2 regions of the Paenibacillus sp. JNU01 genome follow, and region 1 is predicted to be linked to the other one. Evidence: predicted binding sites of a transcription regulator. Region 1 holds the regulator's gene; the other holds the start of a gene.

Evidence for each region. Region 1 encodes Rex, which represses fermentation and respiration genes when NADH is low (regulators of the CRP and FNR family bind a similar motif). Its sites were predicted from a motif close to TTGTGAAATATTTCACAA; they were not measured.
Region 2: the regulator Rex is predicted to act here: its motif matches at 2,521-2,538, upstream of nadA (quinolinate synthase NadA).

Annotation. Positions count from the first base shown of each region.
Region 1 is NZ_CP169723.1:1,433,345-1,437,766, forward strand. It holds gene NLBNIHML_RS05975 (DUF5590 domain-containing protein) at 1-16, opposite strand, end outside; gene NLBNIHML_RS05980 (amidohydrolase) at 56-1,360, opposite strand; gene NLBNIHML_RS05985 (redox-sensing transcriptional repressor Rex) at 1,347-2,000, opposite strand; gene dinG (ATP-dependent DNA helicase DinG) at 2,220-4,422, opposite strand, start outside.
Region 2 is NZ_CP169723.1:4,085,690-4,090,111, forward strand. It holds gene hpt (hypoxanthine phosphoribosyltransferase) at 1-165, shown strand, start outside; gene ftsH (ATP-dependent zinc metalloprotease FtsH) at 266-2,311, shown strand; gene nadA (quinolinate synthase NadA) at 2,611-3,549, shown strand; gene nadB (L-aspartate oxidase) at 3,585-4,422, shown strand, end outside.

The DNA.
Region 1 (4,422 bases):
TCTTTTTTTTCTTCAAAAGCCGAACTTCCTTTCCCTATGATGCTCCGCAATACAATTAACGAGCAAGCAAACCATCAAATGCCAATTGAGACTCACGCAAAATACGTTCTTCGTCCAGCGTCAGACATTCGCCATGTTTAACCACTTGTTTCCCATCTACCCATACGTGCTCCACATCTTTGGCAGAGGCTGAATAAATCGTATGCGAGATCAGGTCTGTATGTGGGTAGAAGTGTGCCTGTTCAATGTCCAGGGCGATGAAATCAGCCTTCATGCCTACCTGAAGCGCACCGGTATTGTTCAGGAAGATGGATTTAGCACCATATGAAGTTCCGAGTAGTAACGCTTCGCCCGCTGGCACGGCAGTCGGATCACCAGACACACCTTTGTGAATCAATGCAGCCAGTCTCATTTCTTCAAACATATCCAGGTTGTTGTTGCTTGCCGGTCCGTCGGTTCCAAGTGACACGGTAACTCCTGCTTTCAGTAATGCAGGTACCCGCGCAACACCGGAAGCGAGTTTCAGGTTACTTCCCGGGTTATGGGATACAGCCACATCATGGCGGGCCAAAATTTCAATCTCTTCATCATTCAGGTGCACCGCATGTGCTACCAGGGATGGACGGGAGAAAAAGCCCAGTTTCTCCAGATGTGCCACAGGACGCAGTCCATATTCTGTAACGTTCTGCTCCACTTCACGAAGCGTTTCCGACATATGTGTATGCAGAGGAAGGTTAAGATCATTTGCGACCTGTACAAGCTTCTCTATGTAGTCAGGAGGGCATGTATATGGTGCGTGTGGCGAGATTACGGTTGTGATGCGACCATCTGCCTGTCCATTCCACTCACGTGCAAACGCTGCCGACTCCTCCAGCTTCCGCAATTGCTCTTCTTCCGAGCACAGCCCGATTACACCACGTGCAAGTGCTGCTCTAACGCCGGATTGTTCCACAACTTTGGCAACCTGATCCATATGATCATACATGTCCAGGAAAGCTGTAGTTCCGCCTTTCAACATTTCAAGCACGGATAGCGAAGTTCCCCAATATACGTCTTGAGAAGTCATTTTTGCTTCCATCGGCCACATTTTTTCCTGCAACCATACTTGTAACGCAAGATCGTCCCCGTGTCCTCTAAGCAACGACATCGCTGCATGACCATGCGTATTGATCAGACCCGGCAGGAAGAACAATCCTTTTCCATCCACTTTGGTACAATTTTCGTCTCCATCCGGCAATGTCTCACCAATATGCACAATCTTGTCATTCTCGACAACCATGTATCCATGAACCACGTTCCATGTCGTGCCTTCATTAACGGCAAATTTGCCGTTGTGGATTACCCATCTATTTGTTGTCATCTTCCTCGTCGTCCTTTCCAGTCTCCAAGTAATAGGCCAAACTAAGCAGATCCGTTGTAAAGTCAGCATGGTGAATGCGGATATGTGGCGGTGTTTTTAGAATAGTTGGTGCAAAATTAAGAATCGCTTCGATTCCCGACTCAATAAGTTGATCGGCTACATTTTGAGCTTCCGTATCCGGAACTGTAATAATTCCGATGCGGATGTTATCTGTCTTAACCGCTTCCGTTAATTCATTCATTGGTTTTACCGTCAAACTGTTGATTTGACTACCAATCTTCGGTCCATATGCATCGAATACAGCAACAATCTTCATGTTGTCTTTCAGATATGCGTTGTAGTTGGACAAGGCCTGTCCCAGGTTACCAGCACCTACCAAAGCTACATTAATTTGCTGATCAATTTTGAGAATGTGACGAATTTTCTCGATCAAATAGGATACATCATACCCGATCCCTTTTCGACCAAAATCACCGAAGTAAGCCAGGTCTTTTCGAATTTGGGCCGGATTCAGATCCAGCCTCTGTCCAAGCTCTTGAGAAGAAACAGTAGCCACCTCACGCTGATGCAACTCGTTCAAATAGCGCAAGTATACAGGCAGACGTCGTACCACCGCTTCCGAAATTTTATCCGATTTCATTCTTGCTCCCCCTTACCAATGCCACGATAAAATAATAGATGAAAAGATGAGCATTCTGTATAAACTCAAAGATAGACGTGACATTTTATACAGAATGCTCTTTGTAATTTAGGTTATAAGTTCTTACGTGCAACTGCTTTAATCGGATACGGAAATATCTAATAAAGTTTAACGCCAAACGATAGTGTCATGCAATGATATAACGAACAAAGTTAACCATTATTCTTGTTCATTAAGAGGTTTTTCTAACCACTCGGTAATTCGGGGAACCATCTGCTCCGTGAGCATATGCTCCATTTTGGGACCAGGTAATGAATATAAAAAGAATTTGCCATAGTACGCTTCGATCACACGTGTATCATAAACAATGACAATACCTCTGTCCTTCGCTGTTCGCACCAATCGGCCAAATCCTTGCTTGAAACGAATGACCGCTTGCGGCACAGACAGTTTCATGAATGGATTTTTCTTTTGCTCCTGGAGCAATTCACTCTTGGCTTCAACCAACGGATGATTCGGCGGCTGGAAAGGCAGACGCACAATAGCGAGACAGGTCAGTGCTTCTCCCGGGATATCTACACCCTCCCAGAAGCTGCTTGTGCCCAAGAGTACCGTAGCTTTGGCATCCTGGAACCTGCGAGTCAACTTGGAGCGGCTTCCACTATCCACACCTTGACCCAACAACGAGATGTCGTTACCAGACAGTGCCTCCTTCAGCGGATCATAGACCTGTCGCAGCATCTTGTATGAAGTAAACAGAACCATCATGCGTCCACGCGTGGCAATTGCGGTCTCTGCGAGTGATTGCACCAGCATATTAACAAAGTGCGCATCACCCACACTGCCTTTCACACTTGGGAAATCACGCGGAATCACTAGAAGTGCCTGATCACGATAATTAAAAGGTGATGGCAGCATCGACGTTAAAAGCCGATTATTCTCAGAGGCTTCCTGTAAGCCAAGCTGCTCAATCATGAACTGGAATGACTTATCTACAGAGAGCGTAGCCGATGTAAGCACAACACTTTTCTTTTTATCAAAGAACAAATCCTTCAGTTGTGCACTGACATCGACAGGTACGGCGTACAGTTGAAGAGATTTACTGCGGAACTGACCGCTGGCTTCCATCCAGTACACCGTTTTGGCATCATCCATACGCATGAAGAATCGCAGATTCTCCTTCAATGTGGTCAGATCTTTCAGCAGTCCTGTAATGTCCGTAATCAGACTATCCGATTGATAATCATCCTGATCCTCTTTCACCTCAAGCAGCAATTTGTCCCCTTTGCGAACCAAATCGCCCAGAGTCACATAGATCTGGTTCTCCAGATCCTGCAACTCCTGCCATTTCGCAGGTTTCTGAGATGCCTTCAGGCGCAGGGAAAATTGCCCTGTCTCTCCCGGTGAAGCATCACTTCGTTCAGGCAAAAGACCGAACAGGGCATCGCTCATACGATCCCACAGTTCCTTAACCTCAACAGCTAGCGGGAACATCTGATCTACCATGGAGCCCCATTGCACCGAATTTTCATGCCCGGATAACTGCGAACGAAGCATAGGCAATTGTCCATTACGACTGTCTTTGAACAGACGGGTCAGGGTATGAACCAACGTGAAATATTTCATATGCATTCCAAGATGTTTACCCGCTACATCTTCCAGATGATGGGCCTCATCGATCACAAGACTCTCATAGGCTGGCAACAACTGATGTGCTGCTTTGACATCCGTAAACAATTTGGAGTGATTGGTTATTACGATATCAGACAACCCGGCCTCATGTTTGGCGCGATGATAGAAACATTTGCGGAACCATGGGCAGGATCTTCCCAGACAGGACTCGGATTCGCTCTGTACCGTCTCCCAGAAGTCGCCTCCGCGTCCGCTAAGGTTAAGCTCCTCATCATCTCCAGTTTCAGTCTGTGTGAGCCACACGATCATCTGAGCGGCTGTGAAATAATCCTCTTTGGGAGTGGCGAATTCACGTTTATTGATTTTGTGTTCAAATTTGCGCAGGCACAGGTAATGTCCACGTCCTTTGAAGACAGCAGCCTTAAACGGAAACGGAACCACTTGGGTCAGCATCGGAATATCTCGCTCTCTCAATTGCTCCTGCAAATTGATCGTATGCGTGCTGACCATGACTTTCTGTTCTTGTTTCACACTTTCGTATATCGCTGGCAGCAGATAACCCAGAGATTTACCGGTACCTGTTCCAGCTTCGATCAAGAGATGTTTCTCTTCATCCAGGGCTTGCCTTACACTGCTGAACATCTGGGTCTGGGCTTCACGCTCTTCGTAATGATCCAGCGTATCCTTCAGGTTCTCCCGAACCTGGTCCATAAACTGTTCGAAGCTTACACCATCGAGGGGGTTACCTTCCCGCTCATCACGTGGTGCACCAATATCGGTCCAATCACTT
Region 2 (4,422 bases), 2.7 Mb from region 1:
ACGCTGTTCGACAAGCCTTCAGGCCGTAAAGTTGAGTTGGAAGCTCATTACACAGGCTTTGACATTCCTGACGCGTTCATCGTTGGTTACGGTTTGGATTTTGCGGAGAAGTACCGGAACCTGCCCTATATCGGGATTTTGAAGCCGGAAGTCTATAGTAGCTAATATCCTGCCCGACCCAAGCCTTGAGCTGTTCTTGGCTTCTGTTGAGAAGCCATGTCGGGCTATGTTAAAATAATTAAAGTGTCTCGAGAGGAGGTAGGGGATGAATCGGTTCATCCGGAATTCTGGTTTTTATTTGATTCTTTTTTTAGTTGTGGTGGGGATAGTCCAGTTCGTCAGCAATGGCGGCGAAGCCACCGATAATCCTAGATATGATCAGTTGCGTGCAGCGATCAAAGCCAACAATGTCTCTGAATTGACGGTTCAATTCAACGGTCAAACGTATCTCGTGACCGGTCAATACAAGAAGGCACCAGATGGCGCCAAATCAGAAAATTTCTCAACGTATATTCCTCCTACGGATGAGGCAATTAGTGAGCTTGTAGCTGCAAGTGAAACTAACAATTTCCAATATCATCAGGAGCCAATGAAAGGTGACAGCATCTGGTTGACGTTGCTGACTTCCTTTATCCCTTTGATCATTATGTTCCTGCTGTTCTTCTTCCTGTTTAATCAGGCTCAAGGCGGCGGCGGTAAAGTAATGAACTTTGGTAAAAGCCGTGCTCGTCTCTATAACGAAGAGAAGAAGCGGGTTACATTTGAAGATGTTGCGGGTGCTGACGAAGAGAAACAGGAACTTGTTGAGGTTGTAGACTTCCTCAAGGACCCTCGTAAATTCGCAGCAGTAGGTGCACGGATTCCTAAGGGCGTATTGCTCGTAGGTCCTCCAGGTACAGGTAAAACGTTGCTCGCTCGTGCGGTAGCCGGTGAAGCGGGTGTACCATTCTTCAGTATTTCAGGTTCCGACTTCGTGGAAATGTTTGTCGGTGTCGGTGCATCACGTGTACGTGATTTGTTTGAAAATGCAAAGAAAAATGCGCCATGTATCATCTTTATCGATGAGATTGATGCTGTAGGACGTCAGCGTGGTGCTGGTCTTGGTGGTGGTCACGATGAGCGTGAGCAAACACTTAACCAGTTGCTCGTTGAAATGGACGGTTTCGGAGCTAACGAAGGTATTATCATCGTAGCTGCAACGAACCGTGCAGATATTTTGGACCCTGCCTTGCTGCGTCCAGGACGTTTTGACCGTCAAATTACGGTTGACCGCCCTGATGTAAAAGGTCGTGAAGCTGTCCTGAAAGTACATTCCCGTAATAAACCACTGACTAAAGACGTGAAGATGGATATTATCGCGAAACGTACAACAGGTTTCTCTGGTGCAGATTTGGAGAATCTCTTGAACGAAGCGGCATTGCTAGCAGCACGTCGTAATCGTAAAGATATTTCCATGAAAGAAGTTGACGAAGCGATTGACCGTGTCATCGTTGGTACGGAGAAGAAAAGCCGTGTCATCAGTGATCGTGAGAAACGAATCGTTGCTTATCACGAAGCAGGCCATACCATTGTAGGATACTTCCTGGAACATGCTGATATGGTACATAAAGTGACCATTATCCCGCGCGGACGTGCGGGTGGATATGTAATCATGTTGCCAAAAGAAGACCGTATGCTGGTTACCAAGCAGGAACTGTTGGATAAAGTAACCGGACTTCTCGGAGGTCGTGTAGCTGAAGAATTGTTCATCGGAGAGATTGGTACTGGTGCATACAGTGACTTCCAGCAAGCGACAGGTATTGTTCGCAGCATGGTTATGGAATACGGAATGAGTGAGAAATTGGGACCTATGCAATTCGGAAGTTCACAAGGACAGGTATTCCTTGGTCGGGATATCGGTCATGAACAGAATTACTCGGATTCCATTGCGTATGAGATTGATCAGGAAATGCAACGCTTTATCAATGAATGTTATGAGAAATGTAAGGACTTGCTTGTTAAACATTCAAAAGAGATGCATCTGATCGCTCAAACTTTGCTTGAGGTAGAGACTTTGGAAATGGATCAGATCAAGCAATTGATCGAAACAGGTTCCTTAACTCCAAAAGCAGAGAACGACAATGATGGTGAAGGCACACCAACTGAAGGCGGAGAGCCAATCATCGACAACATCGGTGATGTGCGTGTCCGTATTCAAGGTAAAGATGAAACGCCTGAGCCACCAGCAGGAGATATTCCAAACGAGTCTCCGAATCTGGAAAAAGGTAATAACAATAACCCGGATGATGGCGGAACGAAGCCAACGTCTTAATGAATAATACATCTGGCTACGCCAGCAGGTGAAATCAGGAGAGCCCTTGGGCTCTCTTTTTTTGTCCATTATTTTAAAAGGGGATAGATACAGATAAACGGGAGTTAGATGGCGAACCAGTTAGCAAACAGGTGGTTAAGGTGCTGTACCGGGCCTTTTTCATTTATTGACAGAGTCGTGAACGTTGTGTAGATTAGTTGTTAAACCGCTTGTGATTCGTTTCTCAAGCGACATTAACGACTTAGGATGGCCCTACGAAACAGCGTATGACGCTGTCCCGATAAAGGAGAGGATCACAGGTGGAAGCTCTGGCTTTAGAGCGCAAGGCTGAGATGAACCGCGAGCTGCGTGAGCGGCTGATGGAATTGAAGAAGGAACGGAATGCCATTATTCTTGCCCATTATTATCAACGTGACGAGGTACAGGAGGTTGCTGACTTCCGTGGAGATTCGTTTTTGTTAGCCCAGAAGGCAGCACAAACCGATGCCGATGTAATTGTTTTCTGTGGTGTTCATTTTATGGGTGAAAGCGCTAAAATTCTGGCGCCGAACAAAACAGTTATTATTCCGGATGAACGTGCGGGCTGCCCGATGGCAGATATGGTGAACGTGGATGGACTACGCAAATTGAAAGCACAACACCCTAACGCCAAGGTGGTTACTTATATCAATTCCTCGGCTGAGATTAAGGCTGAGACTGACATCTGTTGTACTTCAGCGAATGCAGTTCGGGTTATTCAATCGGTGGATTCCGACGAGATTATCTGGGTACCTGATAAAAACCTGGGACATTACGTGCAGCAGCATACAGACAAAAAAATGATTATCTGGGAAGGTTACTGCAACACGCATGATATGCTCACAGTCAAGGATGTGGTGGAGATGAGAGCTAAGCATCCAAATGCAGAGTTTGTTGTTCATCCAGAGTGTCGCCCTGAAGTTGTGGAAATGGGTGATTTTGTGGGCAGCACAACAGCTATTCTGGAGTATTGCAAAAATTCATCAGCGAAGGAATTTATCGTAGGTACCGAAGATGGCACAGGATATCAGCTTCGTCTGGACAGTCCGGATAAACAGTTCCACTTTGCTACCAAGTTCCTCGTATGTCCCAATATGAAGGTGAACAACTTGAAGAAACTGGTGAAATGCCTGGAAACGATGAAGCCGCAGATCTACGTGCCACCGGCTGTTGCCGACAAAGCCAGAGAATCACTAGAGCGCATGTTGTTGGTAAAATAGGATGCGCTACTCTTGCTCCAAGACAGGTGAATAACATGATACCGCAATATTTAGTTGATTTTGATCTGTCTGCGCTACCCATGGTAGAGACGGATGTACTCGTTATAGGCTCAGGGATTGCTGGCTTGTTTACTGCTATTAAGGCCAGTGAACAACAACGTGTATTAATGATCACGAAGAAGTCATTACTTGAAAGTAACACCAGATATGCGCAGGGAGGAATCGCTGCGGTTATTGCTGAGGATGATTCACCTGCTTACCACTTGCAGGACACACTTGTTGCAGGAGCGGGTTTATGCCGCTCCGAGGCGGTAGAGGTATTGGTGAATGAGGGTCCGGACGGAGTGAAGGAACTGATTCGTCTGGGTACTTTGTTTGATCTGGAGAACGGCGAGTTGGCATTGACGCAGGAAGGTGCGCATAGCCACCGCCGTATTTTGCATGCCAACGGGGATGCCACGGGATATGAGATTGTACGTGCACTTGCTGTCGAAGTGAATGAGCATCCCGGGATTGAAGTATGGGATGAGCATTTTGTTGTTGACCTGATTACAGAGCGAGGGGAATGCATTGGCGCACTGGTTCAAAAGGATGACGGATCGCAAGTGTTCGTGAAAGCACAGGCAACCGTTCTTTGCTCTGGCGGGGCAGGGCAACTATACCGATACACAACGAACCCGGATGTAGCTACTGCCGATGGTGTAGCAATGGCCTACCGGGCTGGGGCTATCGTGCGTGACATGGAATTTATCCAATTCCACCCCACCTCTCTTTGTTACCCGGGGGCCCCGCGTTTCCTTGTGTCAGAAGCCGTACGCGGTGAAGGAGCATATTTGCGCAATGTGAAGGGCGAACGCTTCATGGATCGTTATC